3 linked regions of the Herbiconiux aconitum genome follow. The protein of the gene in region 3 interacts with the protein of the main gene of each other region in a pairwise test. Links are inferred from orthologs where the notes say so. Each region holds a gene or a part of one and is shown on either strand. Other genes may lie near its edges.

Region 1 (10,753 bases), 640 kb from region 3 along the record:
ACGTGCTCCGGCACGACACCGTCGAAGCGTTCGGACTGGTCGCGCAGGGCGACGAGTCCGTCGGTGCGCACCGCCTCGACGATCGCGGCCGCGACCGCGGCGGCGACGGCCACGTCGGTGTCGGCGCGCGGCACGACGGCGGCGAGTTCGGAGCGGGAAAGGGTGCGGCCGCGGAGGTCAATCGTCTGGATCATGGCCCGTCAAGCCTACCGACCCGGCATCCCGGCTGTTCCAGCGCCCGAACCCTCGGACTTCTCCAAACGAGACGCCAACCTGCGGCACAGGGCGTCGCGGTTGGCCGCTCGTTTGGAGTTGTCCGCAAACAGGGTCAGACGAGGTCCTTCGCGAGCATGCTCTCGGCGGCCGCCACGATCGCCTCGGAGGCGGGGCGCGGCTCCCAGCCGAGCACCCGGCGCGCCTTCTCGTTCGAGGTCAGCTTGGGCAGGCCGGGCTCGCCGGACATCGACTCGGTCGGCACCTTCGCCGCCGCGACGCCGAGTCGGTCGTGCAGCAGCGCGCCGATCTGCGACAGTTCCATCGCCGGTCCGTCGGAGAGCAGCAGGCGCTGACCGGCCGCCTCGGGCGCCGTCGTGGCAAGGATGTGGGCGGCCGCGACATCCCGCACGTCCACGACCGGAATCCACAGGTGCGGGAAGGCCGGGAACGCGCCGGCGAGCATCCGCTGCACGATCTGATTCGCGCCCGAGATGTCGGAGCCCATGACGGGGCCCATCACCGCCACCGGGAGCATCGTGGTGAGCTCCATCGAACCGCCCTCGGCGGCCATGAAGTCCCAGGCCGCGCGCTCCGCGAGAGTCTTGCTCTTGCCGTAGGCGTCGACGTCCGGGCCGTCGAGGATGGTCCAGTCGTCTTCGGTGAACACGTGGTCGCTCGCCGGGTGACCCCAGCTCACGGCGTGGAACGCCGAGGTCAGCACCACCCGCGACACACCGGCGTCGCGCGCCGCGCGAAGCACTCGCAGTGCACCGTCGACGGCGGGGCGGATGAGGTCGTCGTCGTTCTCCACGTGCCCCGGCTGCACGGGGGAAGCCACGTGCAGCACCGTGTCGACACCGTCCACCGCTTCGGCCCAGCCCGCATCGCTCGTGAGGTCGGCGGCGGCGAAGCTGAGCGCATCCGGATGCACCATGCCCGCGTCGGTGAGCACCGCGCGAACCGCCCCTTCCCGGCCCGGCGACCGCACGGTGGTGCGCACGCGCTGCCCCTGCTCGAGCAGCTGCAGGATGATGTGTCCGGCGATGAATCCCGATCCGCCGGTGACGAGAACGTGGTGCGCAGTCATGATGGTCACTCCTTGGTGGGCCGCGGCCGGCCCCTTGTCGTTCCTCGAGTCTCGGTCGCGGGTGCGCGCACAACCAGTCGTCCGGATGTCCTAGGACTGGCGGACACAGGACAAGAACGTCGTCGGCGCGCAGACTGGACCCATGGAATCGTGGGAATTCGGCCGGATGCTGCGCCATCGGCGGGACGGAGTGGCGCCCGAGACCGTGGGGCTGTCCACCGGCGGGCATCGGCGGGCGACCGGATTGCGCCGCGAGGAACTGGCCGCACTCACCGGCATCTCGGCCGACTACCTGACCCGGCTCGAACAGGGCCGTGCGACGTCGCCGTCGGCCCAGGTGGTCGAGGCGCTCGCCCGTGCCCTGCGCCTCAGCGATGCCGACCGCGAACTGTTCTACCGCCTGGCCGGGCTCACGGTTCCAGGCGTCGACGTCGTGCCTTCGCGCATCTCGCCGAGCGTGCAGCGCCTGCTCGATCGCTTCGCGAACACCCCGCTCGCCGTCTACGACGCCGCGATGACCCTTCTCGTCGCGAACGCGCCCTACGAGGCACTCCTGGGGGTGAACGCGAAAGCCCGCGGGATCGAGCGCAACGCGATCTGGCGCAACCTCGTCGGGCCTGGAACCAGAACCGTGATGACCGCCGCCGAGAAGGCCGCGTTCGAGGCCGGAATCGTTGCCGAGCTGCGGCTGACCGCCGCCCGCTATCCCGCCGACCGGGCACTCCGGCGGCTCGTGCGCGAACTCGCTGCCCAGAGCCCCCGGTTCGCCTCCCTCTGGGAGTCCGACGAGGTGACCCCGCGCCATGACCCGGCCCGGCGCAAAGTGATCGAGCACCCGACGGTGGGCCGCATCACCCTCGACTGCGACACGCTCGTGGTGGCCGGCGACGACCTCCGCGTCATGATCTACACGGCCGAGCCGGGAACCGAGGATGCCGAGCGCCTGGCTCTCGCGATCGTGCTCGGCACCCAGACACTGGTCGAGTAGCCACCCGCCGCTCTGCCCTGACGGTCGCCCGAGCGAGGAGCCCCCGTGGCTAACGTCCGGCGATCGCCCGGTCGAGCCACTCCAGGAGGAGCTGTCGTTCGGCCTCGCTCAGCGAATCGAGGCCGGGCGCGATGGCCCGGAACGCGACGGTCGTGGCGATCGCGGCTCCATCGGCGGGCTCGGGTGCATCAGTGAGGATCTGACGCAGAACCGCCTCGTAGAGGTCGTCGGCGAGACCGAGGTCCCGCTGCTCGGGCGGCGTGCCCAGCATCGTCTGAACGGCCCCGGTGCCGGCCGCCTGAATGATCCCGACCGCCCGCTGTTCGCTCACGCGGAGACGCCCGGTTTCCGCGACCCGATGCACCCGGGCTTCCAGAACGCGCTTGCCCGACGCCAGCGCGGGCGAATCCCGCACCCGATTCGATTCGCTCACGAGTCGGAAGAGGTCGGGGTTGTTCAGGCCGAAGTCGATCTGTGTCTGCCATCCGGCCCGCAGGTCGACGAGCGGATCGACGCCGTCGACGGATGCCGCCTCGACGACGGCCGCCTTCTTGGACACGTAGCTCGCCATCACGTGCTCGGCCACCGCCTCGAGCAAACCGTCTTTGTCGCCGAAGAGTCGATAGATCGTCGGCGCCTGAACCCCCGCGCCCTGGGCGACGCCGCGGGTCGTGACCGCCGCAGGGCCGTGATGCTGGAGCAGTAGCGCAGCGACCTCGATGATCTTGTCGCGCGTGCCGACTCGTGTGCTGATCGCATCCGTCATTTTTCAATGCTAACGCACTGGTGATATCAACGGAAATTCCAGTGATACGCTTTCGTTGTTTCCATTGTTAACACGAAAGGACGAACCATGATCATCGTCACCGGAGCCACCGGTTCCCTCAACGGAGCCACCGCCGACCACCTGCTGCGGCGGATGTCGGCGAGCGAGATCGTCGTCGTCGCCCGCGACGTCGCCAAAGCCCAGCGTTTCGCCGACGCCGGCATCGCGGTGCGGCGCGGTGACTACGCCGATCCGGACTCGTTGCCGTTCGCGTTCGACGGCGCCGACCAGCTGCTGCTCGTCTCGGCGAGTGACCCGAGCGCCGACGCCGTGAGCCTGCACCGGGCCGCGATCGATGCGGCCGTGACCGCCGGAGTGGGTCGCGTGCTCTACACGAGCCATCAGGGCGCCTCGCTCGAGAACCCCTTCCGGCCCGCGGTCGACCATGCCGTGACCGAGCGTCTGCTCGCCGAGTCGGGTCTGCCCTGGACATCGTTGCGCAACGGCTTCTATGCGCACAGCCTCCTCTGGTTCGCCGGCCCGTGGCGCGAGACCGGCGTGATCGCCGTGCCGGCGAACGGGCCGGTGTCGTGGACAGCGCGCGAGGACGCGGCCGAAGCGGCAGCCGTCATCCTGGCTTCCGATGGTGCGCACGAGGGCCCGATCACCCTCACCGCCGGTGCCGCACCGACGTTCGAGCAGGTGGCCGCCATCGCGTCGGAGTCGACCGGACGGACGGTCGAGTGCGCGGCGCTGAGCGAGGAGGAGTGGATGGCCGCTCAACTCACCGCGGGGCAGCACGAGGTGCAGGCGCGATTCCTGCTCGGCGTGTTCCAGGCCGCCGAACGGGGCTACTTCGCCGGGGTCGACCCGCTGCTCGGCACGCTTCTGGGCCGCGAACCGCGCACGGTGCGTGAGCTGCTGGCAACGGCCGAGGAGCCCTCCGTGCGGGCCGCGTAGGGCGGGTGGCCGCGGGCTACACCAGGCAGTTCGGCCCGAGCAGCGACTTCAGCTCGCCATACAGATCAGCCGTCACGTTCACGCCGAACGGCACCTCGAAGATGCGCACGTTGTCGTTCTTGATGAGCTTCAGTCGCACCTCGGTGTCGCCGGCGTGACGGATGAGCACATCGTTCAGCGCCTGCACGGTATCGGTGGTGGCGCGCGTCTCGGCGAGCGAGATCTGGAGTGGGCCCGCGGTTCCCACCTGCCCGAGATCGGGCTGGAACATGCTGAAGGCGTGGAGGTTCATGCCGTCGTCGCGGAGCGACACGCGACCGCGCACCACCACGATGGCGTCGTTCGTGAGTGCCGGCCCGAACTCCTGATAGGTCTTGCCCATGAACATGGCGGTGATCTCGCCGTTGAAGTCCTCGACGGTGATCATGCCGTACTGATTGCCCGAGTTCTTCGCCACGCGATGCTGCACGCTCGTGATGAGCCCCGCCACGGTGACCTGGTCGCCGTCTTGCGTGTGCTCGCTCTCGAGAAGATCGAGGATGGACGTCGACGCCACCTTCGCGAGCGGGATCTCGAGCCCCGCGAGCGGGTGATCCGACACGTAGAGCCCCAGCATGTCGCGCTCGAACGCCAGCTTGTCGCGCTTGGCCCACTCGGGGCGCACCGGGATGTCGTGAACCTCTTCGGGCGCATCCCACAGCGAGTCGAAGTCGAAGCCCACCTGGCCGTTGGCTTCGTTGCGTTTCTCTGAGACCGCGTTGTCGATCATCGCCTCGTGCACCTCGATGAGGGCACGCCGGGTCGATCCGAGGGAGTCGAAGGCGCCGGCCTTGATGAGCGATTCGATGGTGCGCTTGTTGGTGGCCTGCAACGGGATCTTCTTCAAGAAGTCGCCGAAGGAGGTGAAGGCGCCCTTCTCTTCGCGGGCGGAGCGGATCAACTCGACCACGTTCATCCCGACGTTCCGCACCGCACCCATGCCGAAGCGGATGTCGGTGTCGACGGCGGTGAAGAACCCGATCGACTCGTTCACATCCGGCGGCAACACCTTGATGCCCATGCGACGACACTCGCTCAAGTAGAGCGCCATCTTGTCTTTGGAGTCGCCGACGCTCGTCAGCAGCGCCGCCATGTACTCGGCCGGGTAGTGCGCCTTCAGGTAAGCGGTCCAGTAGGAGATGACTCCGTAGGCGGCCGAGTGCGCCTTGTTGAACGCGTAGTCGGAGAAGGGAAGCAGGATGTCCCACAGAGTCTTGACCGCGGCCTCGGAGTAGCCGTTGTCGTGCATGCCCTTCGAGAAGCCCTCGTACTGCTTGTCGAGCTCCGACTTCTTCTTCTTGCCCATCGCGCGGCGCAGCAGGTCGGCCTGGGCGAGCGTGAAGCCGGCGAGTTTCTGCGCGATCGACATCACCTGCTCCTGGTAGACGATGAGGCCGTAGGTGCCGCCGAGCACCTCCTTCAGCGGCTCTTCGAGCGAGGGGTGGATGGGGGTGATCGGCTGCAGCCCGTTCTTGCGCAGCGCGTAGTTGGTGTGCGAGTCGGCACCCATCGGCCCTGGTCGGTAGAGAGCCAGAACGGCCGAGATGTCTTCGAAGTTGTCGGGCTTCATCAGCCGGAGGAGACCGCGCATCGGGCCACCGTCGAGCTGGAAGACGCCGAGCGTGTCGCCGCGCGCGAGCAGATCGTAGGACGCCTTGTCGTCGAGGTCGAGGTCTTCGAGCACGAGCTTCTCGCCGCGGTTCGACTGGATGTTGTCGAGGGCGTCGTCGATGATGGTGAGGTTTCTGAGCCCCAGGAAGTCCATCTTGATGAGGCCGAGCGATTCGGCCGCCGGGTAGTCGAACTGGGTGACGATCTGGCCATCCTGCTCGCGCTTCATGATGGGGATGATGTCGATCAGCGGATCGCTCGACATGATGACGCCGGCCGCGTGCACGCCCCACTGGCGCTTGAGGTTCTCGATGCCGAGCGCCGTGTCGAAGACCGTGCGGGCCTCGGGGTCCATCTCGATGACGGTGCGGATGTCGACGGCCTCTTTGTAGCGCGGGTGCGCCTTGTCGAAGATGCCGGAGAGCGGGATGTCTTTGCCCATGATGGGCGGTGGCATCGCCTTCGTGAGCTTCTCGCCCATGCTGAACGGGAAGCCGAGCACGCGCCCCGAGTCTTTCAGCGCCTGCTTGGCCTTGATGGTGCCGTAGGTGACGATCTGCGCCACCCGCTCGTCGCCGTATTTCTCCGTGACGTACTTGATGACCTCACCGCGCCGCCGGTCGTCGAAGTCGACGTCGAAGTCGGGCATGCTCACCCGGTCGGGGTTCAGGAATCGTTCGAAGATGAGGCCGTGCACGAGCGGATCGAGGTCGGTGATCTTCATGGCATAGGCGGCCATCGATCCGGCGCCCGAGCCACGCCCGGGGCCGACGCGGATGCCGTTGCGCTTGGACCAGTTGATGAAGTCGGCGACCACGAGGAAGTAGCCGGGGAATCCCATGCCCTTGATGACGCCCACCTCGTAGTCGGCGCGCTCGCGCACCTCCTGGGTCACGCCGTTCGGGTAGCGCTCCTCGAGGCCCTTCTCGACCTCTTTCTCGAACCAGGTGGCCTCGGTCTCGCCCGCGGGAACCGGATAGCGCGGCATGTAGTTCGCCTTCGTGTCGAAGGCGACCTCGCACCGCTCGGCGATGAGCAGGGTGTTGTCGCAGGCATCCGGGTAGTCGCGGAACAGCTGCCGCATCTCCTGGGCCGACTTCAGATAGAACTCGTCGGCGTCGAACTTGAACCGGTTGGGATCGGAGAGGGTCGAACCCGACTGCACGCAGAGCAGCGCGGCGTGGGATGTCGCGTCATGGGCGTGCGTGTAGTGCAGGTCGTTCGTGGCGACGAGCTTGAGGTCGAGCTGCTTGGCCAGCCGCAGGAGGTCGGGCATGATGCGGCGCTCGATCTCGAGCCCGTGATCCATGATCTCGGCGAAGAAGTTCTCTTTGCCGAAGATGTCGCGGAAGTCGGAGGCGGCTTTGACGGCTTCGTCGTACTGACCGAGCCGCAGGCGGGTCTGGATCTCGCCCGACGGGCATCCTGTGGTCGCGATGAGGCCCTTGCCGTAGGTGGAGAGGAGCTCGCGGTCCATGCGCGGCTTGAAGTAGTAGCCCTCGATGCTCGCTTTCGACGACAGCCGGAAGAGGTTGTGCATGCCCTCGGTGGTCTCGGACAGCAGCGTCATGTGGGTGTACGCGCCGGCGCCCGACACGTCGTCGCCACCGCCGTTGCCCCAGCGCACCCGCGTCTTGTCGCCCCGATGGGTGCCGGGAGTGAGGTAGGCCTCGGTGCCGATGATGGGCTTGATGCCCGCTTCGGTGGCCGTCTTCCAGAAGTCGAAAGCACCGAAGACGTTGCCGTGGTCGGTGACGGCGACGGCCGGCATCCCCTGCTCTTTGGCCGCCTCAATCAGGGGTTTGACTCGCGCCGCGCCGTCCAGCATCGAGTATTCGCTGTGGACGTGCAGGTGCACGAAGGAGTCGTTCGAGGGCACTGATTCTCCGGCTGTCTCGGCTTGGGTACCAAGTCTAAACGCCGGGTGGATGCGCCGTCCGGCGTGTCGTGCCGCCCGACGCATGCCGTGTCGGCCCAGCCCGTTCGATCGGAGGTCACAGGCGGGCACTACGCTGAGCACGCCACCGGCTCCGGCGGCATCCAGGGCCGCTTGCAATGCGGCTTGCAGTGGGGGAAGAAATGACATTCACCGCGCGCACCAGCGCTTACATCATCGTCGCAGCAGCACTGGCAGCGGCCTTCGGGGCGGGAGGCACCGGGGCGTCAGCCACCGATCTCGTGCCGGCCCCCTCGACTGCCACCGTCCATCAATTGGGCAGGTCGCTTTCCGGCACCTGGCGCGCGCCCTTCTCCGTTCCTGACACCCGCACCCTGCACGTCGACCTGCCCCCCGAACTTGCCGGATACGACATCGACGGTCTGAACTGGTCGCTGAGCGGATACTCCGAGGACGTGACAGGATCGATCCCTGCCACGGTCACCTCCTTCGACATCGCTGTGCCGCAAGAATTCCCGAGGAGCTCCCTCGTCGAGGTGACGATCACAAGCGCAGCCGGGTCGTCTTCCGACCACGTGCGACTCGAAGCCATGCTGGACAACTCTGTCGGTCCTATCGGCGTCCCGCCGCGCACCGTCGCCGACGTGGACTTCTCACTCACGAAGGCGCTGCAAAGCCAGGTCGACTACTCATACTCCGCATTCCCTTCGCCCGCATTCATCTCACCCGGCGGCACACTGACGCTCGCGGGCACGTATGACCTGTGGGGCAAAGGTCCGAACGGAGACTGGAGCGACCCAGACAGTCTGTTCGTCGAAGCCGACCTCATCGACGCCGCCTCCGAATCCAGCATCCAGCTTGACTACGACATCGCCGACGATGGTGATTCTTTGCAGTTGACCGTCCCGGCCACTCTGCCGGCAGGATTCGAGGAGTCGAACGATCTGAGAGTGAGTGTGACGATCATCCCGGACGCGTCCGGTTCGGCGCTCACCACGCGCCTGAGCTTCAGCGTGCGCGTCCTCTTCGACCAGGACCCGGTGATCGACCGGATCACGGGCGCCGATCGCACTGCCGTGGCCGTGGCCGTCTCCGAGCAGGCCTACCCCGACGGAGCGCCGGTCGTCTACGTCGTGACGGGCTCGAACTTCCCGGATGCGCTGAGCGCCGGCCCCGCGGCGGCAAAAGAGGGCGGGCCCCTGTTACTGACGACGGGTGCGAGCCTTGCGCCCGCCGTAGCGGACGAGCTGCACCGGTTGCATCCGTCGAAGATCGTTGTCGTCGGCGGGCCGGCGTCCGTTCCTCAAAGCGTCTTTGCCCAGTTGAACCAGATCGCGGCCACCGATCGAGTGTCGGGAGCGGATCGCTACGAGGTGTCGCGCAACCTGCTCGCCTACGCGTTCCCGAACGGCAGCTCGTTCGCCTACGTGGCCACCGGCGCAACCTTCCCGGACGCCCTGAGCGCAGGCGCACCAGCCGGCAAAGCGGGAGCGCCGGTCGTGCTCGTGAACGGCGCCTCCGATGCCGTCGACGCCCCGACAGCGGAAGCGCTGCGCTCGCTGCACCCGGAATCGCTGACCGTGGCCGGTGGACCGGCCTCCGTGTCGCCTGGCATGGAGAAGTCGCTCGCCTCGATCGTGATCACGAACAGGATCGGAGGCGCAGACCGCTACGCGGTCTCGACGGCGATCATCGACAGCGCCTACGCCTTCGTGAATCGCGCCTTCTTGGTTACCGGGTCGAACTTCCCCGACGCGCTGTCCGGCGCGGCGTGGGCTGGGGTGCTCGGCGCACCGCTCTATGTGGTGCACACCGACTGCGTGCCGCCCGCGGACCTCGCGGCGATGCGCCTCCGTGGAGTGCAGGAGGTCACGCTGATCGGAGGCCCGGTGTCGCTCACAGAAGATGTCTTCGAACTCACACCGTGTGCTTCCTGATGCGCCGCGCGCTGTCCGGGGTGCGGTGAACGCGAGCCGCCGTCGTCAGAGCAGGAGTTCGTCGGTGTAGACCAGGCGACGCTCCCAGACCGCGTTCCCGGGATGCCCGGCCTCGTCTCCCGGGATGTCCGGGTCGCCCGCGAACTCCTCCCATTCGCGCACCCGGACCCGCCAGAGCGAGGCCGGTGGGTCGGCGGGCTCCGATCCCCCACCCGCGAGCGGACGTCGCAGCGGCAGCACCTCGGGCGAGACGAGTTCGGCGCCCCAGATGAGATCGGCGGGTGGCTGCCGATCCGCCGACCGGGCACCCCACTCGCCCATCGGGGTGTGTGCCACGGTCGTCCAGCCGAGGTCTCCCCCGATTGCCGCATCGAAGCGTTCGAGCGACGCCGACATCGCGCGGCGCCTCTCGCGCGCCACCGTGGGGTCGTACTGCTCCGCCGCACCCGAGACGAGAACCCGGATGCCGCGCTCGTCGGTGCGCAACACCGTGAGCGCGCGTTCTGGCGGCAGCTGCGCGAAATCGGCGCGCACCGCAGTGGAGAGGTGGAGCCCGGCCAGGCTGACCGGCTGGTACCGCGCCACCGCCAGCCGCACGAACGGCCACAGCGCCGGCGTCTTCTCGAATGCGATGTCGACGAACCACAGACCTCGCGACGCGCTGAAGGCCGGGGCGTAGGCGACCGCCTCGACCGAGACCATCTCGGGCACCGCATCCGTCGACAGCGGAAGGGAAAGCCGCAGCTGCCCGGTGGCGGGATGACCACCTGCGGCGTCGCCGAGCGCGAGATCGGGCGCTTCGAGGGTGATGGGCCGGATGCGGCGGGCCGGCAGGGTACGGCCGGCCCACACTGGGTCGCGACCCCACTGGCTCACCCAGTCCACGTCGTCGGCGGCCGACGCACGCGAAGGCTCCGCCGCCATCAGCACGGCGAGCAGCTCGCCCTCCCCCGTGGCGAACCAGGGCCGTTCGAGGTAGACACGCAGACCCGACCGCCGTTCCCGTCGGCGGGCGAACGGCTGATCGGCGGCCGGCTCGTCGAACCAGCGGAACAGCGGCACGACCGAGTGCACCGCCGGCGCGGGCGGACGGGCCGACGACGGGATGTCGAGCACGATCGGATCGCTCAGCACGCTCTTGCCGTCGTCGCGCGGCCAGACGGCATCGGATCGGGGGTCGGATGCCGGCAACTCCGCCGGGTCGCCCCCCGCCTCCGGTCCAGCCCCCACCGGAGAAGGCGGCGCGGGCAGC
Region 2 (9,652 bases), 620 kb from region 3 along the record:
CTCGGGCGTCGTCGAACCGTTCAGCCGCGAGAAGATCGTGTCGGGCGTGCGCAAGGCCTGCCAGGGCCGGCCGGTCACCGACAGTGATCTCGCCGTGCTCGCCCAGAGGGTCGAGGAGACCGTACGCCTGAGTGGTGCCGCGCAGATCGAGGCCAACGACATCGGTCTCGCCATCCTGCAGCCGCTGCGCGAACTCGACGAGGTGGCCTACCTCCGCTTCGCGAGCGTCTATCAGGGCTTCGACTCGCTCGACGATTTCGAGACCGCGATCACCCTGCTCAGAGTGGAGCACGACCAGGCCGCCTCCGGTGTCGGTGCCGATGGGGCCGCCGCCGACGGCTCCGCCACTCCTGAGTAGCGGGATGTACGACCTTCTCTTCCGGCACGTGCTGTCGAAGATGGATCCGGAGCGGGCGCACCACCTCGCCTTCGACGTCATCCGGGCGATCCCGTTCCTGAAACTCGACGGCGTCGTCTCCCGGTTCACGAAGAGTCCGGTCGACCTCTCGGTGCACACCCTGGGCCTGCACTTCCCGACCCCGTTCGGGCTCGCGGCGGGCTTCGACAAAGACGGCAAGGCCATCCGCGGGTTCGGGGCGCTCGGGTTCGGGCACGTCGAAGTGGGCACCATCACCGCGCGGCCTCAGCCCGGCAACCCGCGCCCGCGGCTGTTCCGCCTGATCCCGGATCGCGCCGTCATCAACCGCATGGGCTTCAATAACGCCGGGGCCGCCAGCGCCTCGCTGCGACTGGCCCGGGTGCGCTCGCTCACGCATCCTCGACCCGTCATCGGCGTGAACATCGGCAAGAGCCGCGTGGTCGAGGTGGATGACGCGATCGACGACTACCGGCAGAGCGCACGTGCCCTCGCCCCGATGGCCGACTACCTCGTGGTGAACGTCAGCTCGCCCAACACGCCCGGACTCCGGGGGCTGCAGGAGCTCGAGAAGCTCTCACCCCTGCTGTCCGCCGTGAAGGCCGAGGCCGGAGCGACGCCGCTGCTCGTGAAGATCGCACCCGATCTCAGCGACGAGGAGGTGCTGGCGATCTCGCGGCTCGCGGTGTCGCTCGGCCTCGATGGCATCATCGCCACGAACACCACCATCTCCCGCGAAGGACTGAAAACCGAGGCGGCAGTCGTCGAGGCAGCGGGCGCCGGCGGGTTGTCGGGCACGCCCCTCGTGGCGCGCTCGCTCGAAGTGCTGAAGCTCATCCGCTCGGTGGTGCCGGAGTCGCTGTGCGTCATCTCGGTCGGGGGAGTCGACTCCGCCTACGACGTCGACCAGCGGCTCGCCGCTGGAGCGACGCTCGTGCAGGGCTACACGGCGTTCCTCTATCGCGGCCCGTTCTGGGTGCGCAGCATCAACATCGGTCTGGCCCGGCTACGGCGTACCCGCCAGGGGGAGTGACCCGCGCGGGTTGACCCGCGGCATCCGATCGCCGAGTGCGGCGCCGAAGATCAGCTCGGGTACTGGCCGCGCTTCACCTGCGGCTTCGGCAGGCGCAGCCGACGGAACTGCAGGGCGCGCATCGTGGCGTACCAGCGCACCTTCTCGACCTTGTCGGCCCCGAACTTCTCCCGCATCTTCTTCATGAGACGGAGGCCGAGGAAAAGGCTGTCGGCGATCACGATCACCACGAAGGCGTAGAGGCCGAGCATCACGGCGGCCTGCATCTCGGGCATCGGCACGAGGGTGAGCAGGATGACGACGAACATCACGGGGATGAGGAACTCACCCAGGTTGAAGCGGGCATCCACGTAGTCGCGCACGTAGCGGCGCTGAACGCCCTTGTCGCGCGCGGGGAGGTATTTCTCGTCGCCGTTGGCCATGCCGACCCGCGCCTTGTCGCGCATCTCCTGCTGACGACGCTTGTAATCCCGGCCGGCTTCTTTGCGATCGGTGGGAACGAGGGGTCGCTTGTTGGCCGCCTCACGCTCCTTGCGGGTGGGGGTCGCGTGACCCTTACCCGACTGCTCCTCCACAGGAGCCTCGATGGGCGCTTCGGTCGTGCTGGATTTCTTTGCCACGGTGTCCTCGTTCGTTCGTCTCTTAAGATTACCTGCATGACAGACAGCAATGGCTCCTCGTTCGCCCAGAATCCGCCGCAGATCGCTCTCGAAGAGGCTCTCGCCGAGGCCGTCGAGCTCGGGCTCCCGGTGAGCATCGCCGATCTCAGCGATCTGGTGCGTATCCCCTCCGTCTCGTGGGCGGCGTTCGATCCGGCGCACGTGGCGGCCAGCGCGAATGCCGTGGCGGAGCTGTTCCGCGCGACCGGGGCGTTCGACTCGGTCGACGTGCTGCGCGCTTCCACCGAGTCGGGGGAGCTCGGCCAGCCGGCGGTGCTCGCCACGCGGCCGGCCAAGAACGGCAAGCCCACTGTGTTGCTCTACGCGCACCACGACGTGCAGCCTCCCGGGCAGGATGCGGACTGGGATTCACCGCCCTATGAGCCCACTGTGCGCGGCGACCGCCTCTACGGCCGCGGTGCGGCCGACGACAAGGCGGGCGTTGTCTCGCACCTGGCGTCGGTGCGGGCGCTGTCGGCAGTGGCCGGTGCCGACTTCGACCTGGGCCTTGTGGTGTTCATCGAGGGCGAGGAGGAGTTCGGCTCGCAGTCGTTCGCGAACTTCCTCGAGACCAACCGGGAACGGTTGGCGGCCGATGTCATCGTGGTGGCCGATTCCGACAATTGGGACACGGAGACCCCCTCGCTCACCATCAGCCTCCGTGGCAATGTCACCCTGAAGTTGACGGTCTCGACCCTCGACCACGCCTCGCACTCCGGCATGTACGGCGGGGCGGTTCCGGATGCGATGCTGGCCGCCATCCGACTGCTCAGCACCTTCCACGACGAGAACGGCTCCGTGGCGGTCGCCGGCCTCACCTCGCGCGAGATGCCGACACCGGAGTACACGGAGGAGACACTCCGCGCCGAGACCGGGCTGCTCGACGGCGTGCAGCCGATCGGCACCGGCACGATCCTGTCGCGACTGTGGGCCGGGCCCTCCGTCACGGTGACGGGCATCGATGCCCCGACGGTCGCGAACGCGTCGAACACCCTCCTCCCGAGCGTGTCGGTGCGCGTGAGCGCGCGGATCGCGCCGGGGAAGGATGCGGGCGAGGCCCTGGTGGCGCTCGAGGAGCACATCCGTTCGCACACACCGTTCGGAGCGCAGGTGGAGATCAGCGACGTCAACACGGGCAGCCCGTTCCTCGTCGACACCTCGGGCTGGGCCGTCGCTGCGGCGAAGGATGCGATGCGCGACGCCTGGGGGGCGGAGCCGGTCGAGGCCGGTGTCGGCGGATCGATCCCGTTCATCGCCGACCTGGTGCGCGTTTTCCCGGAGGCCCAGATTCTCGTCACGGGTGTCGAAGACCCGCACACCCGTGCCCACAGCCCGAACGAGTCCCTGCACCTCGGCGTCTTCAAGCGTGCCATCGCCGCGGAGGCTCTGCTCCTCCTGCGCCTGAACTCCCGGGAATAGATGCGGCGACCCCCCAGTTGCCCGAGTTAGACTTTCTGCATACTTCCGAACGAAGGGATCGCACATGAGCGAAACAACGCTGACCGCCGGGGTCGAGGCGCCGGCGCACAAGGTGGGCATCACGCCCGCCGCGGGCGACAAGGTGCGGAGCCTGCTCGAGCAGGAGGGCCGCGATGACCTGCGTCTTCGCGTCGCCGTGCAGCCGGGCGGATGCTCGGGTCTCATCTACCAGCTCTACTTCGACGAGCGGATGCTCGACGGAGACGGCGTCGTCGACTTCGACGGCGTCGAGGTCATCGTCGACAAGATGAGCGTTCCCTACCTCGAGGGCGCCACCATCGACTTCGAAGACACGATCCAGAAGCAGGGCTTCACGATCGACAACCCGAATGCCTCCGGAAGCTGCGCCTGCGGAGACTCATTCCACTAGAGCAATGCGAATCTACGGATTCAGGGGCCGTTCCTTCGGGAACGGCCCCTTTTTCGTATCCGAAGCGACCGCATCCGGTGTGCCTGTGGCAACGGCGGCGACCTCGACCCAGTAGGCTATGAGGAGGTCAAATACACTGTGGTGTAGCTTCCCGAAAGGTCTGTGGTGCGCTCTAACCGACGTCTCCGATGGGTCGCGATTCCTATCGCGGCGCTACTGTCCGTTGTCTTGGCCGGGTGCACCCAAGACCAGCTGCAAGGCTGGCTTCCGACGGAGCCCGGCACCACCAACAACGTCGACCGCGTCATCGGCCTCTGGGTCACGTCGTGGATCGTCTTGCTCATCGTGGGTGTCATCACCTGGGGCCTCACCATCTGGGCGATCGTGGTCTACCGCCGCCGCAAGGGGCAGACCGGTCTGCCGGTGCAGCTGCGCTACAACCTGCCGATCGAGATCTTCTACACGATCGTTCCGCTCATCCTGGTGCTCGGCTTCTTCGCCTTCACCGCCCGCGACCAGAGCGAGATCGAGGCGAAGTACGACAGCCCCGATGTGAAGATCCAGGTCTTCGGCAAGCAGTGGGCCTGGGACTTCAACTACGTCGACGAGAACGTCTACTCGCCCGGCATCCAGGGCCAAGACGACCCGGATGACGCGAACGGATCGCTCGTGGAGTCCGAGATCCCGGTGCTCTACCTGCCCGTCGGCAAGAAGGTGGAGATCGAGCTTCAGTCGCGCGACGTCATCCACTCCTTCTGGGTCATCGACTTCCTCTACAAGAAAGACATGCTGCCCGGCAAGACGAACTTCATGTACGTCACGCCGGAACGTGAAGGCACGTTCAGCGGTAAGTGCGCCGAGCTCTGTGGTGAATACCACTCGCTGATGCTCTTCAACGTGAAGGTCGTCTCGCAGCAGGAGTACGACGACTACATCCAGTCCTTGAAAGACGCCGGTCAAGAGGGTCAACTGGGCCCGGAGTACAACCGCAACCAGAACCTCCCGGGCATCGGCACGCCCGCGCACGAAGAAGAGTAGGAGCGCGCCATGACAGCAACAGTGGCGGTATCGCCCGGCACCGCGACCCCCATTCCGACTCCGTCGAAGTCGGTGGGCCGCAAGGGCAACATCTTCATCAAGTGGATCACCTCCACCGACCACAAGACCATCGGGTACATGTACCTGATCGCCTCGTTCCTCTTCTTCTGCCTCGGTGGCGTGATGGCTCTCGTCATCCGCGCGCAGCTGTTCGAGCCGGGTCTCGAACTGCTGCAGACGAAAGACCAGTACAACCAGCTCTTCACGATGCACGGCACGATCATGCTGCTGATGTTCGCGACGCCGCTGTTCGCGGGCTTCGCCAACGTCATCATGCCGCTGCAGATCGGGGCACCGGATGTCGCGTTCCCGCGTCTGAACGCGTTCGCCTTCTGGCTGTTCCTGTTCGGTTCCCTCATCGCGGTCTCCGGCTTCCTCACCCCGCAGGGTGCCGCGTCGTTCGGCTGGTTCGCCTATGCGCCGCTGTCGTCGACGACGTTCACACCCGGTGACGGCGGAAACATGTGGGTGTTCGGGCTGGGGCTCTCGGGCTTCGGAACGATCCTCGGTGCCGTGAACTTCATCACCACGATCATCACGCTGCGCGCGCCGGGCATGACCATGTTCCGCATGCCGATCTTCACCTGGAACATCCTGGTGACGTCGATCCTCGTGCTGATGGCCTTCCCGGTGCTGGCTGCCGCGCTCTTCGCACTCGGCGCCGACCGCGTCTTCGGCGCTCACATCTACGACGCGGCGAACGGCGGTGTGCTGCTCTGGCAGCATCTGTTCTGGTTCTTCGGGCATCCGGAGGTCTACATCATCGCGCTGCCGTTCTTCGGCATCGTCTCCGAGGTGTTCCCTGTCTTCAGTCGTAAGCCGATCTTCGGCTACAAGACCCTGATCTACGCGACGATCGCGATCGCCGCGCTGTCGGTGACGGTCTGGGCGCACCACATGTACGTCACCGGATCGGTGCTGCTGCCGTTCTTCGCCTTGATGACGATGCTCATCGCAGTGCCGACGGGTGTGAAGATCTTCAACTGGATCGGCACGATGTGGCGAGGGTCAGTGACCTTCGAAACACCGATGATCTGGGCCATCGGCTTCTTGATCACCTTCACCTTCGGTGGTCTGACCGGTGTCATCCTCGCGTCGCCGCCGCTCGACTTCCATGTGTCCGACACCTACTTCGTGGTGGCGCACTTCCACTACGTGGTCTTCGGTACCGTCGTGTTCGCCATGTTCTCCGGCTTCTACTTCTGGTGGCCGAAGTGGACGGGCAAGATGCTCAACGAGCGGCTCGGCTATTGGCACTTCTGGCTGCTGTTCATCGGCTTCCACACCACGTTCCTCATCCAGCACTGGCTGGGCGTCATCGGAATGCCGCGTCGTTATGCGACGTATCAGCCCGAAGACGGATTCACGTGGATGAACCAGCTCTCGACGATCGGTGCGTTCATCCTCGCCGCGTCGATGATCCCGTTCTTCCTCAACGTCTACATCACCGCCCGCAAGGGGGCCAAGGTCACGGTGAACGACCCGTGGGGCTACGGCCGTTCGCTCGAGTGGGCGACGTCGTGCCCGCCGCCGCGGCACAACTTCACGTCGATCCCGCGCATCCGTTCGGAATCGCCGGCGTTCGACCTGAACCACCCGGAGGCCGGCATCCCCGTCGGCGTCGGGCCGGCGAAAGACGCGCCGGATGCTCCCACGTACGACCTCTCACAGGGCAAGGTGAAGTAACGCAATGAGGGCGAATACCAATCTCTTCTGGATCCTCTTTGCCTTCATGGTGGTGGCCGATGCGGCTTACACCATCTGGTCGCTGATCTGGTACGGCGGGCAGGTCGAGTGGGTCGGCACGGTCGGCATCGGTCTGGCTGCGATCCTGTCGGCGTTCTTGGCCTTCTACCTGGGCCGCGTGCACAAGGCACAGGGTGCTGAGCTGCCTGAAGACCGCCTCGACTCCAACATCGACGACGGGGATCCCGAGATGGGCTTCTACAGCCCGTGGAGCTGGTGGCCGATCATCCTCGCCGGTGGTGGAGCGCTCATGGTGCTCGGCCTCGCGGTCGGGTTTTGGATCTCCTTCATCGCGGGTGCCGTGTTGCTCATCGCGATCGTCGGCTGGGTCTTCGAGTACTACCGGGGCTACTTCGCCCGCTAGGCTCCCTGACCCCTCGGCTTGCCCGATTGGACCCGTGCTCCTCGAGAGCGCGGGTCTTTTCGTTAGGCCGACGGCCTCCGCACCCATCCGCACCCATCCGTACCCGATCGGCACCGATCGGCGCCGATCGAACGGAGTCAACACGCCGGGGAGGTCGGACGCAGGCAGGCGGGACTTTGCCGCGTAGGCTCTGTCAGTCGTCGGGACCGCCGTCGTCCTGCTCGACGTCGAGCAACCAGGCGTCGAGGTGCGGCTGCAGAATGGCGCGTTTTGCCGGCGAACTGGCCTCAGATTGCCGAACATCGAGGTTGTACATGACCATGTCGTCGTCGGCATATCGATTCAGGTAGCGCCGGAACTCCTCGTCGCTGTGTTGTGGCGAGCAGTAGAGAGTGACGGCAACGGTGGTGACGGCCTCGCGCGCACCGAACTTGTCGGCCAGAACGCGAGCAATTTCGTACCCGCGATTGACGTGAGCGATAGCCATGACCGCGAGCCCACTTTCGGCGAGTGCGAGCATCGACGCGAAGGGCACTCGCGGATTCATGACGACCACCTCGAGTACATCCTCTCGGCCGTCGATGACGATAGCCGCGACGAGGTCGCGGAACTCGCTCGAATCTCCCTCCATGCGGGCGCCCGCACGCTGGAACTCGCTCCACGCGCGGTCGCCCGAGTGGGCGTCATCCAAGGATTCGTACAGCGCGTAACGGGTCGCCCGATCGAGGAGGGCCGAAGCCGAAGGCTGAGCAACCAACGCACACTCCAATGAGAATCCAAAGACAGGTCAAGCTTCGCGCGGGAATCGTGTGATTGGACATGAGCAATTCCTACCCAGATCAGCGGTGTCGGTGGTGGGTAGCAGGGACGATTTTGCCGTTCGGCCTCGCGGTCGGGTCCAGGATGTCCGTCATCGCCGGTGCCGTGTTGCTCGTTGCGATCGTCGGCTGGGTCTTCGAGTACTACCGGGGCTACTCCGCCCGATTGGACCCGTGCTCCTCGTGAGCGCGGACCGCTCCTGGCCCCCGTCGTGCGGGCACCGACGACAGAGGAGGGCCCGCCAAACTAGGTCAGCTGGGCCCTCCGCCGGCACGCCAGCTTCGAGGCGCAGAGGGGCAGGCGCTCGAGGTAGGCGTCGAGGCTGTTCGGGCCGCCCAGGGGCACGATGCGCTTCGGCTGTAGTGGCCCGGATGAGCCGCCACTTCAGCCGCCACGCAGCACTTCTGCACCAGGAGGATCGATGACTTCGCGGTGCCAGCCAGCACGCCGCCAGCCAAGGCATCAGGGAAGTTGGCGCCGGTCGCGACGAAGATTGTGTCGATCGGGCCGGTGTAATACTCCGCACTGACGTTGGCGGAGACGATGAAGCGGTCGTCGCCCTCGATGCGAAGCACCGTCTTGCCCGTCGTCGCCTTGAGGTCAGGTGAAGGCCGCGAAGGGAGCGGCGAGCACGGTGGCGACGACGACGCCGAGTGACACAGTGGTGGCGGCGAGCAGCCCTGCTCGACCGGCTCGGGTGGTTCGGGTTGGTACTCAACGACGAAGGGCCCGGCTCCGCAAAAGTGCGGTGCTGGGCCCTGAGTCGGGGGAGGGGACGAGGCTACTTGAGGCCCGGGCCCTCCTCGAGGGAGTGATCGGTGCCGTCGCCGTGCAGGCCCTGGGGGGCATGACCGTGGCCGTGACCGGCCTCGAGCTCGGTGCGGGTGGCCGGGGCGATGCGGTCTTCGAAGAACCACTTCGACATACGCACCCGCAGACGCGCACCCGCCGTGATCTTGCCCTGGCTGTTCGGGCGGAGCATCAGCGGTTCGTAGACCTCGTAGTCGAGCAGCTTCCAGCGCTCGTAGTCGTCGACCTGCTCGTGCACCTCGATGTACTCGCCACCGGGCAGACGAACGATGCGGCCGGACTCATAGCCGTGCATCACGATCTCGCGGTCTTTCTTCATCAGACCGATGCAGACGCGCTTGGCGACGAAGTAGGCCAGGAACGGGCCGAGCACGACCCAGGCCTGGATGGCATGCGTCACGCTCTCCAGCGACAGCTGGAAATGCGTCGCGATGATGTCGGAACTCGCCGCCGCCCAGAGGCCGGCGTAGAAGGTGACACCGGCGGCGCCGATACCCGTGCGGGTCGGAGCGTTGCGCGGGCGGTCGAGGATGTGGTGCTCTCGCTTGTCGCCGGTGACCCAGCCTTCGACGAAGGGATAGATCGCGACGAGGGCGAGAAGCAGCACCAGAGCCACGACGGGCACGATGATGTTGAACGACCAGGTGTGGTCGAGCCAGACGAACTCCCAGCCCGGTGGAATCAATCGGAGAGCGCCGTCGGCGAATCCGATGTACCAGTCCGGTTGCGTACCCGCCGAAACGGGGGAGGGGTCGTATGGACCGTAGTTCCAGATCGGGTTGATCGTGAAGAACGCGGCCATCAGAGCGATGACACCGAACACCAGGAAGAAGAAGCCACCGGCCTTCGCGGCGTACACCGGGAGGATCGGGTAGCCCATCACGTTCTTCTCTGTGCG
Region 3 (9,639 bases):
GCTGCCCCGGTTCCGCACCGGGCGATCTGGCCCTGTGCTGTCCGATCTCGTCTACATCGACACACTCGTCGAGCAGCTCGTCGTCGCAGCGACGTCGCCAGCGGTCGTGGGGCAGACGGTCGTCGTCACGAATGGAGAACCCGTGCCGTTGCAGGAGACCGTGTTCGGTCTGCTCGACCGGATGGGGGTGCCGCGTCCGCACCGCTCCATCTCGCGCAGGACGGCGCTGGCGGCTGCCACGGCTCTGGAATGGGCGTGGCGGATGGCGCGGAGGAGCGGTGAGCCCCCGATCACGAGATACTCGGTGATCGTGTATGCCTATTCGAAGACCTTCGATGCCCGGCGCTGTCGCGAGCTCTTCGGGCCGCCGGCCGTTTCGGTGGGCGAGGGTCTCGATCGCGTCGTGGCGTCGCTCGTCGCGAACGTGGCTGCGTCCCGGGCGGTCTCGTGACGAACGCCGCGCGCCTCCGTTCGCGCATCGCGGCCGTGGCCACCTACCTGCCGCCCGCCACGCGCAGTACCGCCGAAACCGAGCAGCGGTTGCGCCGCCTGAACCCCGGGCTCTCGCTTCCCACCGGGCTCGTGCGCCGCCTGACCGGAGTCGACACCGTGCACCTGCGCCCCGATGGCTGGCAGACCTCCGATCTCGCCGTCGCCGCCGCGCGCGACGCCCTCGAGCAGTCGCCCGGGCCGATCGACCTGCTGCTGTTCGCCTCCGCGAGTCAAGACCTGATCGAACCCGCCACCAGCCACATCGTCTCGGCCAAGCTCGGTCTCGGCTGCCCGGTGATGGACATCAAGAACGCGTGCAACAGCGTGCTCAACGCCCTGCAGGTCGCGGATGCCTTGATCACCTCGGGGCAGTACCGCCGTGTGCTCATCGCGAGCGGTGAGGAGCCCTCGCACGCCGTGCGCTGGCGACTCGACGACCAGCGGCAGTTCCTCCGCTCCTTCGCCGGATACACGATGAGCGACGGGGGAGCGGCTGTGCTGCTCGAACGCGCGAGCGATCGGGGCGACGATCAGGGGCCGGGCATCCTGGGCAGTCGTTTCGTGGCGCACTCCGAGCACTGGGCGGTGGGCACGCTGCCCGCCGGCGGCTCGGTCAATCCGCACGCCGAGGGCGGCAGCTACTTCGACATGGACGGCGCGGCCCTGCAGCGCGCCTTCAGCGAACTGGGCGTCGGGCTCGTGGAGCAGGCCATCACCGCGCTCGGTCATCGGGTTGCCGAACTCGACTTCGTCGCCGTGCACCAGGTGGCGTTGTCGTATCACGACACCATCGTCGAGGTGCTCGGAATCGACCCCGCCCGCACCGTCGTGACCATCGCCGAGCACGGCAACCTCGCCTCCGTGACCCTTCCGCTCCAGTTGCAGCTCGCGCGCGAACGGGGCCTGGTGGGAGAGGGCAGCCTGGTGGCGCTGGTCGGCCTGGCGGGCGGCATCTCCCTCGGCGCGATGGTGGTGCGCTTGTGACGCGTGACGTGCGGGTCGAATCGGGCGCGACGGCGGCCACGCCGGCGGGCGTGCGGCCGGGCGCCGAACGACCGTGGGAGGAGCGGGTGCAGCGCACCGCGCATCCGCTCGTCTACCCGCTGCTGTCCCGCATCCGGAGACCCGTGCTGCGGGTGCCGAAGCTCGGCGTCGTGGTGACGGAGGCAGACGCCCTGCGGGCCGTGCTGCTCGACACCGCGAGCTTCACCAAGACGGGCCCCGGCTCGCCGGCCGAGCTGTGGACGCCCGTGCTCGGGCCGTCGGTGCTGCTCAACATGGAGGGCCTCGATCATCTGGCGTTGCGGCGACGGCTCGGGCCGCTGTTCGCGCCGGCGTACGTAGGCGAGCTGACTCGGACGACGATCGGCGCGGCAGCGACGTCGCTCACCGAGCGGCTGGTCGCGGGCGAGACGGTCGATCTCGTGGCCGAGGTGCGGGAGTACGCCGGGAGAGTGATCAGCCGGTTGGTGGGCCTCGAACGCGAGGTGATCGGCGAAGATCTGTTCGCACGGGTGTCGGCCGTGACCGGCTTCGTGCGGCTGTCACGCCCCCGCTTCACGCCCGCGCAGGTGACCGCCGCTCGTGAGGTGCTCGGCGAACTGACCCAGCACGCCCGTCGTGCGTATCGTGAGTGCCCGGACGGCGGCCTCGACGGTAGCGGCGGCCAGGCACCGGCCACGACGGTTCCCGGCCGGATGCGCGAGCTCGGGCTCTCCGAAGACGAGGCGATGGGCGCGGTCGGCGCTTTCGTGCTCACCGGCACCGAGACGCTCGTCTCCTACCTGCCGCGGATGATCGCGATCCTGGCCGACACCGGCTGGCTCGACGTTCTCGCGCGCGACCGCACGCTCGTCGATGCGGCCGTGGCCGAGGGCCTGCGGGTGACCACACCGTCGCCGGTGATGCTGCGGAGCGTGCAGGCCGAAGCATCCGTCGGCGGCGTGGCCGTGCATCCGGGTGACCGTCTCATTCTCGCCACCTTCCTCGCGGATCGCGCCGCGGGCGGCTTCGACCCGGTCGGCAACCCGGCGGCATCGCTCAAGCAGCTCTGGTTCGGCGCGGGTGTGCACTTCTGCCTCGGAGCGCCGCTCGCCATGGCGCAGATCGCGACGACTCTGGGCGCGGTGCTCGACGCCTCGGCCGAAGCGCCCCTGCGAGTCGTCTCCCGCCGAGCCCAGCGCGGCACCCTCATCCCCGCCTACGCCCGGCTCGCCCTGTCCCGACGGTGAGGGCGCACCTGGGCGGGCGGCATCGCGGCCGGTAGCATCGAGGCATGCGTGCTGTTGTGTTCAATGCGGCCTTCGACGTCTCGGTCGAGGAGGTTCCCGACCCCGAGATCGTGGCGTCGACCGACGCGATCGTGCGGGTCGTCGCCACCTGCATCTGCGGTTCCGACCTCTGGTACTACCGCGGCGTCACCGACCGCCGGCCCGGCAGCCGGATCGGACACGAATTCATCGGCATCGTCGAGGCCGTCGGCACGGATGTCGGCGCCGTGGCGGTGGGCGACTTCGTCATCGCACCCTTCATGTACAGCGACGGAACCTGCCCGCACTGCCGGCACGGCATCACGTCCTCGTGCCTGCACGGCGGCTTCTGGGGCGCTCACGGCGTCGACGGCGGTCAAGGGGAGTTCGTGCGGGTTCCGCTCGCCGACGGCACCCTCGTCGTCGTGCCCGGCGGTCGCCCCGACGATGCGCTCATCCCGCACCTGCTCGCCCTCTCCGACGTGTGCAGCACCGGCCACCACGCGGCCGTGGGCGCGGGAGTACTACCGGGAATGACGGTCGCCGTCGTCGGCGACGGGGCCGTCGGCTTGAGCGGTGTGCTCGCGGCCCGACGGCTCGGTGCCACCCGCATCATCGCGCTGAGTCGCAACCCGGCCCGGCAGGCGGTCGCCACCGAGTTCGGCGCCACCGACCTCGTCGAGGTGCGCGGCCAGGATGCCGTGGGCGCCGTTCTCGAACTCACCGGCGGCCTCGGAGCGGATGCCACGCTCGAATGCGTCGGAACCGGAGAGGCCATGAACACCGCCTTCGCCATTGCGCGCCCCGGATCGCGGGTGGGCTTCGTGGGTGTGCCGCACGAGGTGGAGTTCCCGATCAACATCGCCTTCGACAACAACGTGGGCCTGGGCGGCGGACTGGCGCCGGCGCGCGCCTACCTCCCGGAGTTGCTCGCCGCCGTGCTCGACGGCAGCCTCCGGCCCGGCCGGGTGTTCGATCTCGAGGTCGCGTTCGAGGATCTGCCGGAGGGGTATGCGGCGATGGACGAACGGCGCGCGATCAAGGCGATGGCGAGGCTCGCGTGAGCGACGGAGTCGGCCTCACCGACACCGCCAGTGCCAGTGCCAGTGCCGGGCTCACCGGCACCGCCCCGGCTCTCGGCTTCGCCGTCGCCGTCGCCCAGTTCGCACCGGGCCCCGACAAGGCCGCCAACCTCGAGACCATCGCCCGCCTCGCCCGCACCGCCGTGCAGCGTGGGGCCTCGCTGGTGGTGTTTCCGGAGTACTCCTCGTTCTTCGTCGACCCGATCGGCGCCGAATCCGTCGCCAACGCCGAACCACTCGACGGACCCTTCGTCACAGCGCTCGGCTCGATCGCGGCCGAGCTGAACGCGCACATCATCGCGGGCATGGTCGCCGAGTCGACAGAAGCCGGCCACTTCGCCAACGTGCTCGTCGCCGTCTCGCCGGTCGACGGTCTGATCGCGCAGTACAGCAAGGTGCACCTCTACGACGCGTTCGGCGGCCGGGAGAGCGACTGGGTCGAGGCCGGAACGATCGGCACCCCGCAGACCTTCTCGATCGAGGGCGTGACGATCGGCATGCAGACCTGCTACGACATCCGCTTCCCCGAGGTATCGCGCTGGCTGGTGGATGCCGGCGCCGACCTCGTCGTGGTGCCCGCCGAGTGGGTGCGCGGCCCCCTGAAGGAGCACCACTGGCGCACTCTCGTCACGGCCCGGGCGCTCGAGAACACGATCTACGTCGCAGCCGCCGACCAGACGCCGCCGATCGGAGTGGGCGCGAGCCTCGTGGTCGACCCCATGGGCGTCACGATCGCGTCACTCGGTGAGCGCGAAGACGTGGCGGTGGCGTGGATCGACCCGCGCCGCATCGACGAGGTGCGCCGGGTGAATCCGGCGCTGGCGCTGCGGCGGTTTGGGAACTGCGTGCTGTAGTCGGGTGCCGCCTCGCCACTTCCCGCGCCCGGCAGACCTTCGGCCTGTCGGGCGCTTACTGCCGGCGCCGCCGCTTCTGCGGCGCCGGGCGACATGTTCGCGTGCGGCCGGAGGGCCCGGCCTGCGGTCGTGCCCTCCGGCCACGCGCTCACCCTGGGTCGCCGAGTAGGGCCTGTTGCGTGCCGTGCCCTGCGCTCGTGTGCGAGACGACGGAGTTTCGGGCCCTCGAGCGGAAACGACGGAGCGTCAGCCCTTAGTTCCGGGCCCCCTCCGTCGTTTCGTTCTCGTTTCCCAAGTCGTGGGGAACGAGAGCGCAGGCCGCGGGCCGCGCTCGACGACCCAGGGTGAGGCCGAGGCCGCGTCAGCGACCTCAGCCGAACATGTCGCCTCGCGCCGCAGAAGCGGCGGCGCGAGCAAAAAGGGCCCGCCCAGCCGAAGGCCGGGCGAGCCCGAAGGGCGGCGGGCCGGTACCCGGCAGCTAAAGCCCCCCCAGCTGCGCCGCGGCGCGCTCGAGCACCTCGGTCTTCTTGCAGAAGGCGAAGCGCACGAGCGAGGCGTAGGAGTGCGCGTGTTCCTCGTGCACGAAGGCGCTGATCGGCACTCCGACCACCCCGGCGAGCGCCGGCAGTTCGCGGCACAGCGTCGCCGCATCCGCGTAGCCGAGAGGGGCCGCGTCGGCCACGACGAAGTAGGTGCCTCCGGGCCGCGAGACCTGGAACCCCGCCTTCACGAGGCCTTGGGAGAGCAGATCGCGCTTGGCCTGCAAGGTGCGGGCGATGCCCTCGAAGAAGGAGTCGGGCAGGGCGAGGCCCACAGCGATCGCGGGCTGGAACGGCGCGCCGTTCACATAGGTGAGGAACTGCTTCACGGCAAGGATGGCGGTGACGAGTTCGGGCGTCGACACCAGCCAGCCGATCTTCCACCCTGTCGTGCTGAAGGTCTTGCCCGCCGACGAGATCGTGACGGTGCGCTCCCGTGCGCCTGGCAGTGTGGCGACCGGGATGTGGGGCTGTTCGAAGGTGAGGTGCTCGTACACCTCGTCGGTCACGATGATGGCGTCGTGCTCGTGTGCGAGTTCGACGATCAGTTCGAGCGTCTCCCGCGCCAGCACCGATCCGGTGGGGTTGTGCGGGTTGTTCAGCAGGATGACCCGGGTGCGGTCGGTCACGACCCGCCGCAGTTCGTCGTGGTCGGGCTGGAACTCCGGCCCGTGCAGAGCCGCCGTCTTGTGCACGCCCCGAGCGAGCGCGATCAGTCCGCCGTAGGCGTCGTAGAAGGGTTCGAGAGTCACGACCTCGTCGCCCTCGTCGACCAGCGCCAGGATGGTCGCGGCGAGGGCTTCGGTGGCGCCGGCGGTGACGAGCACCTCGCGGTCGGGGTCGACGCTCAGGCCGTAGAACCGCTTCTGGTGCTGAGCGATGGCCGAACGGAGCGCCGGGATGCCGGTTGCCGGCGGATATTGGTTGACGCCGTCGGCGATGGCGCGGCGGGCGGCGTCGAGCACCTCGGCCGGGCCGTCTTCATCGGGGAATCCCTGCCCGAGGTTGATCGCGCCGGTCGACTGGGCGAGCCCGCTCATCTCGGCGAAGATGGTGGAGGCGATGCGGCCGTCAGGAGCGAGGAGCCCGGCTCCGCGCGCTGTCCGCTGCCAGGATCCGCTGATCGTCATCGTTCCAACCTAGTGTGCCCCGGGGACCGGGTCGCCCGCGCCGTCACCCGGGCTAACGTGGAGGTCGCACCTCTCGCATCGTGGCCGGCGAGCCGGCGAGCGTCTCGTAGCTCAGTCATATCGAGACGGCAGACTGCATACAGCCGGTCCATAGAGTTCCCACAGCTTCGGTGAGGATGCTTGCAAGTGCTTGGAAGGAGCACCACATGTCAGAGAGCACCGAGAACCCCGACGGCATCCCGGCCGACAACGCGGGCGCCGCGCACGACGCCCAGTCCTCGGAGTCGACGCCCGAGGCGCAGCAGCCCACGGCGCCCGTCACACCCGCCACCCCCGAATTCTCCCACCGCGACGACACGACGGCTGTGGTGCCGCCGGTCGTTCCGCCCGTGCCGGCCCATCCGACGACGCCGGCCGGGGCCACGGCGGCGCAGCCGACCGTGCCGCAGCCGACCCAGTCTCAGCCGACGTCGGTGAACCCGCACCTCGCGGGCTACCCGGCTCCGCAGGCCCCGGCTCAGCAGAGCCCTTACGGCCAGACGGCGCAGTCGCAGGCCCCCTACGGCCAGGCGCCGCACGCCGCGCAGTCGGGCCAGCCCGCTCACACTGCCAACTACGGCAACGGCTCCTTCGGCACCCCCACGGCCGGCACCCCGCCCTACGGCGCGGTTCCCGACCCGAACTTCAACTCGGCGATGTATGCCGCGTCGGGTGCCTACACCCAGGCGCCGGCCGCTCCGGCGAAGAAGCGTCGCGGCGGGGTCGCGCTCATCGCGGCACTGGCCATCGGCGCCCTCATCGGCGGCGCGTCCGGAGCGGGCGTCACCGCCTGGGCCGTGAGCCAGAACGGCGGATCGACGAGCAACACGGCGTCGAGCCCCACCAGCATCACGGTGAACAACCCGGATGACGCGAACCTCATCACCGCGGTCGCCGCGAAGGCCTCGCCCTCCGTCGTCACCATTTCGGTGCAGAGCGACCAGGCAGCCGGCACCGGCTCGGGCGTCGTGCTCACCGACGACGGCTACATCGTGACCAACACCCACGTCGTCACCCTCGACGGCGCCACGGCGAGCCCCGACATCAAGGTGCAGACCAACGACGGCAAGCTCTACAGCGCCACCGTCGTCGGCACCGACCCGGTCGCCGACCTGGCGGTCATCAAGCTGACCGACGCATCCGGGCTCACCCCGATCGAGTTCGGCGACTCGTCGAAGCTCAACGTCGGTGACGTCGCCATCGCCATCGGCGCGCCGCTCGGCCTTTCCGGCACCGTCACCAACGGAATCGTCAGCGCGCTGAACCGCAGCATCACCGTGGCTTCCTCGGCCGCTCCCGACGACACCGAGACCAACCCCACGCCCGACGACGGCAACGGCAACGGCGACCAGGGCCCCTACGACTTCTGGAACTTCGACCTCCCGGGTCAGGGCGGTCAGGGGCAGCAGCAACAGCAGCAGGCTCCCACCCAGCAGTCGAGCATCTCGCTCTCGGTCATCCAGACCGACGCGGCGATCAATCCCGGCAACTCCGGTGGTGCGCTCCTCGACTCCGAGGGCAAGCTGATCGGCGTGAACGTGGCGATCGCGAGTGCGGGATCGGGCGACAGCTCGGGCGGCCAGTCGGGCAACATCGGTGTCGGCTTCTCGATTCCGGCGAACCTCGTGCAGCGCGTCACGCAGGAGATCATCAAGAACGGGTCGGCCACCCACGGCCTCCTCGGCGCCACGGTGGGCGACGCCTCCTCCGAGGCCGACAGCACCACCGCGGGCGCGATCATCCAGTCGGTGTCCGCCGGTGGAGCGGCCGAGAAGGCGGGACTGCAGGCCGGTGACGTGGTGACCGCGTTCAACGGACTGCCGATCACCGACTCGATCGACCTCACCGCCCAGGTGCGCACCCAGCCCGCGGGCGGCACCGCCAAGATCACCTTCACCCGTGGCGGCGACTCCAAGACGGTCGAGGTCACGCTGGGGCAGCTCGCCTCGTAATCACACGCCCCATGGGGCGCCGGAATCAGGCTGGTAGGCTCGTCGTCGCTGTAACGCGGCGGTGGCTCACCAGCCTTTTTCCGTGTGTGCGGCGGCCCGGAACACCCCTCCAGAACGATCGGATGCGATGACCCAGCCCACATCGGAGCCCACGGCGGAGCGACCGGGCGTCTCCTACGTGATGCCGGTGCTCAACGAGGTCACTCACGTCGAAGCGGCCATCGCCAGCCTGCTCGATCAGGACTACGAGGGCCCTTTCGACGTGATCGTGGCGCTCGGGCCGTCGATCGACGGCACCACCGAGCTGCTCGAGCGGCTCTCGGTGGTCGATCCGCGCATCCGGGTCATCGACAACCCCACCGGATCGACGCCGAGCGGGTTGAACGTCGCCATCGGCGCATCACAGTATCCGATCGTGGTGCGAGTGGATGCTCATTCCCTGCTCCCGCGCGACTACACGCGCATCGCCGTGGAGACCATGCTCCGCACGGGCGCGGCGAACGTGGGCGGCATCATGAAGGCCGAGGGCACGACCCCCTTCGAGAGCGCCGTCGCGATCGCCTACGGCTCGAAGGCCGGCCTCGGCGGCGGCGCCCACCACGTGGGGGGCAAGGAGGGCCCGGCCGAGACGGTGTATCTCGGCGTCTTCCGCCGCGAGTGGCTGACGAAGGTCGGGCTGTTCAACGAAGACATCCGGCGGGGTCAGGACTGGGAGCTGAACCGGCGCCTGCGGGCATCCGGTGGCGTGGTGTGGTTCACGCCCGCGCTCGTGGTGATCTACCGGCCACGCCCTTCGCTCGAGCGGCTGGCCCGCCAGTTCTTCTCCACCGGCCTCTGGCGCGGCGAACTCGCACGACGTTTCTTCACCGCGAATGCGTTGAAGTACTTCGTGCCGCCGGTCACGGTCGCCGTGGTGGTGCTCGGGTTCCTGGCCGGAGTGGTCGGGCTCGTTCTGCTCGGCGTCGGCACGGCCCAGGGCGACTCCACGCTCGCGGCGGTCGGCGTGGGTCTCGTGTTCGGCTTCATCGTGCCGATCGTCTACCTGCTCTTCGTGGCGGTGGCGGCGATCGACGCCGCTCGCCGTGGCGGCGGTCGCACGGGGGCGTGGTTTCTCATAGTCTTGCCGTGCATCCATTTCAGCTGGGGGCTCGGGTTCATCCTCGGATTCCTCACGCTGACGAAGAACATCACGGCGCACACGGGAAGGTGACAGTGTCGCAATTCCCTCACGGCCGGCCCGCGTCTGCACGCCGGCCCTCCTCGATCGCCGAGCTCAAGGCCGTCGCGCAACCTCCTGAGGTT

Evidence for each region.
Region 1: the proteins of N1027_RS13385 (region 3) and dnaE interact in binary tests that used the Escherichia coli proteins (3 or more experiments, as listed by UniProt). The link is inferred for Herbiconiux aconitum from one-to-one orthologs.
Region 2: the proteins of N1027_RS13385 (region 3) and ctaD interact in binary tests that used the Escherichia coli proteins (3 or more experiments, as listed by UniProt). The link is inferred for Herbiconiux aconitum from one-to-one orthologs.

Annotation. Positions count from the first base shown.
Region 1 is NZ_JANLCM010000002.1:1,033,059-1,043,811, forward strand. What follows is about bases 3,834-7,871. They hold dnaE (DNA polymerase III subunit alpha), read right to left. Parts: upstream 7,496-7,871; coding sequence 4,034-7,495; downstream 3,834-4,033. Other genes in these bases: N1027_RS16445 (SDR family oxidoreductase), read left to right, coding at 3,834-4,017; N1027_RS16455 (cell wall-binding repeat-containing protein), read left to right, coding at 7,747-7,871. Also shown: hisD (histidinol dehydrogenase), read right to left, coding at 1-194; N1027_RS16430 (SDR family oxidoreductase), read right to left, coding at 329-1,303; N1027_RS16435 (helix-turn-helix transcriptional regulator), read left to right, coding at 1,446-2,291; N1027_RS16440 (TetR/AcrR family transcriptional regulator), read right to left, coding at 2,341-3,057; more of N1027_RS16445, read left to right, coding at 3,145-3,833; more of N1027_RS16455, read left to right, coding at 7,872-9,501; N1027_RS16460 (hypothetical protein), read right to left, coding at 9,547-10,753. UniProt on the Escherichia coli protein: DNA polymerase III is a complex, multichain enzyme responsible for most of the replicative synthesis in bacteria. This DNA polymerase also exhibits 3' to 5' exonuclease activity. The alpha chain is the DNA polymerase catalytic subunit.
Region 2 is NZ_JANLCM010000002.1:1,020,377-1,030,028, reverse strand. Bases 4,396-7,332 are described here. They hold ctaD (aa3-type cytochrome oxidase subunit I), read left to right. Parts: upstream 4,396-4,964; coding sequence 4,965-6,701; downstream 6,702-7,332. Other genes in these bases: N1027_RS16375 (hypothetical protein), read right to left, coding at 7,319-7,332; N1027_RS16380 (cytochrome c oxidase subunit 4), read left to right, coding at 6,706-7,125; ctaC (aa3-type cytochrome oxidase subunit II), read left to right, coding at 4,396-4,955. Outside these bases: transcriptional regulator NrdR, read left to right, coding at 1-358; N1027_RS16410 (quinone-dependent dihydroorotate dehydrogenase), read left to right, coding at 363-1,409; N1027_RS16405 (DUF3043 domain-containing protein), read right to left, coding at 1,460-2,029; N1027_RS16400 (dipeptidase), read left to right, coding at 2,066-3,487; N1027_RS16395 (HesB/IscA family protein), read left to right, coding at 3,552-3,917; more of ctaC, read left to right, coding at 4,083-4,395; more of N1027_RS16375, read right to left, coding at 7,333-7,882; N1027_RS20250 (cell wall-binding repeat-containing protein), read right to left, coding at 8,196-8,519; qcrB (cytochrome bc1 complex cytochrome b subunit), read right to left, coding at 8,726-9,652. UniProt on the Escherichia coli protein: Cytochrome bo(3) ubiquinol oxidase is the terminal enzyme in the aerobic respiratory chain of E.coli that predominates when cells are grown at high aeration.
Region 3 is NZ_JANLCM010000002.1:396,851-406,489, forward strand. The notes cover bases 4,252-7,175. They hold N1027_RS13385 (aminotransferase class I/II-fold pyridoxal phosphate-dependent enzyme), read right to left. Parts: upstream 6,347-7,175; coding sequence 5,156-6,346; downstream 4,252-5,155. Other genes in these bases: N1027_RS13380 (carbon-nitrogen hydrolase family protein), read left to right, coding at 4,252-4,677; N1027_RS13390 (trypsin-like peptidase domain-containing protein), read left to right, coding at 6,553-7,175. Outside these bases: N1027_RS13360 (NAD-dependent epimerase/dehydratase family protein), read left to right, coding at 1-451; N1027_RS13365 (3-oxoacyl-ACP synthase III family protein), read left to right, coding at 448-1,476; N1027_RS13370 (cytochrome P450), read left to right, coding at 1,473-2,723; N1027_RS13375 (zinc-dependent alcohol dehydrogenase family protein), read left to right, coding at 2,768-3,805; more of N1027_RS13380, read left to right, coding at 3,802-4,251; more of N1027_RS13390, read left to right, coding at 7,176-8,337; N1027_RS13395 (glycosyltransferase family 2 protein), read left to right, coding at 8,465-9,547; N1027_RS13400 (CDP-alcohol phosphatidyltransferase family protein), read left to right, coding at 9,550-9,639. UniProt on the Escherichia coli protein: Shows aminotransferase activity with methionine and histidine as substrates, and to a lesser extent also with phenylalanine.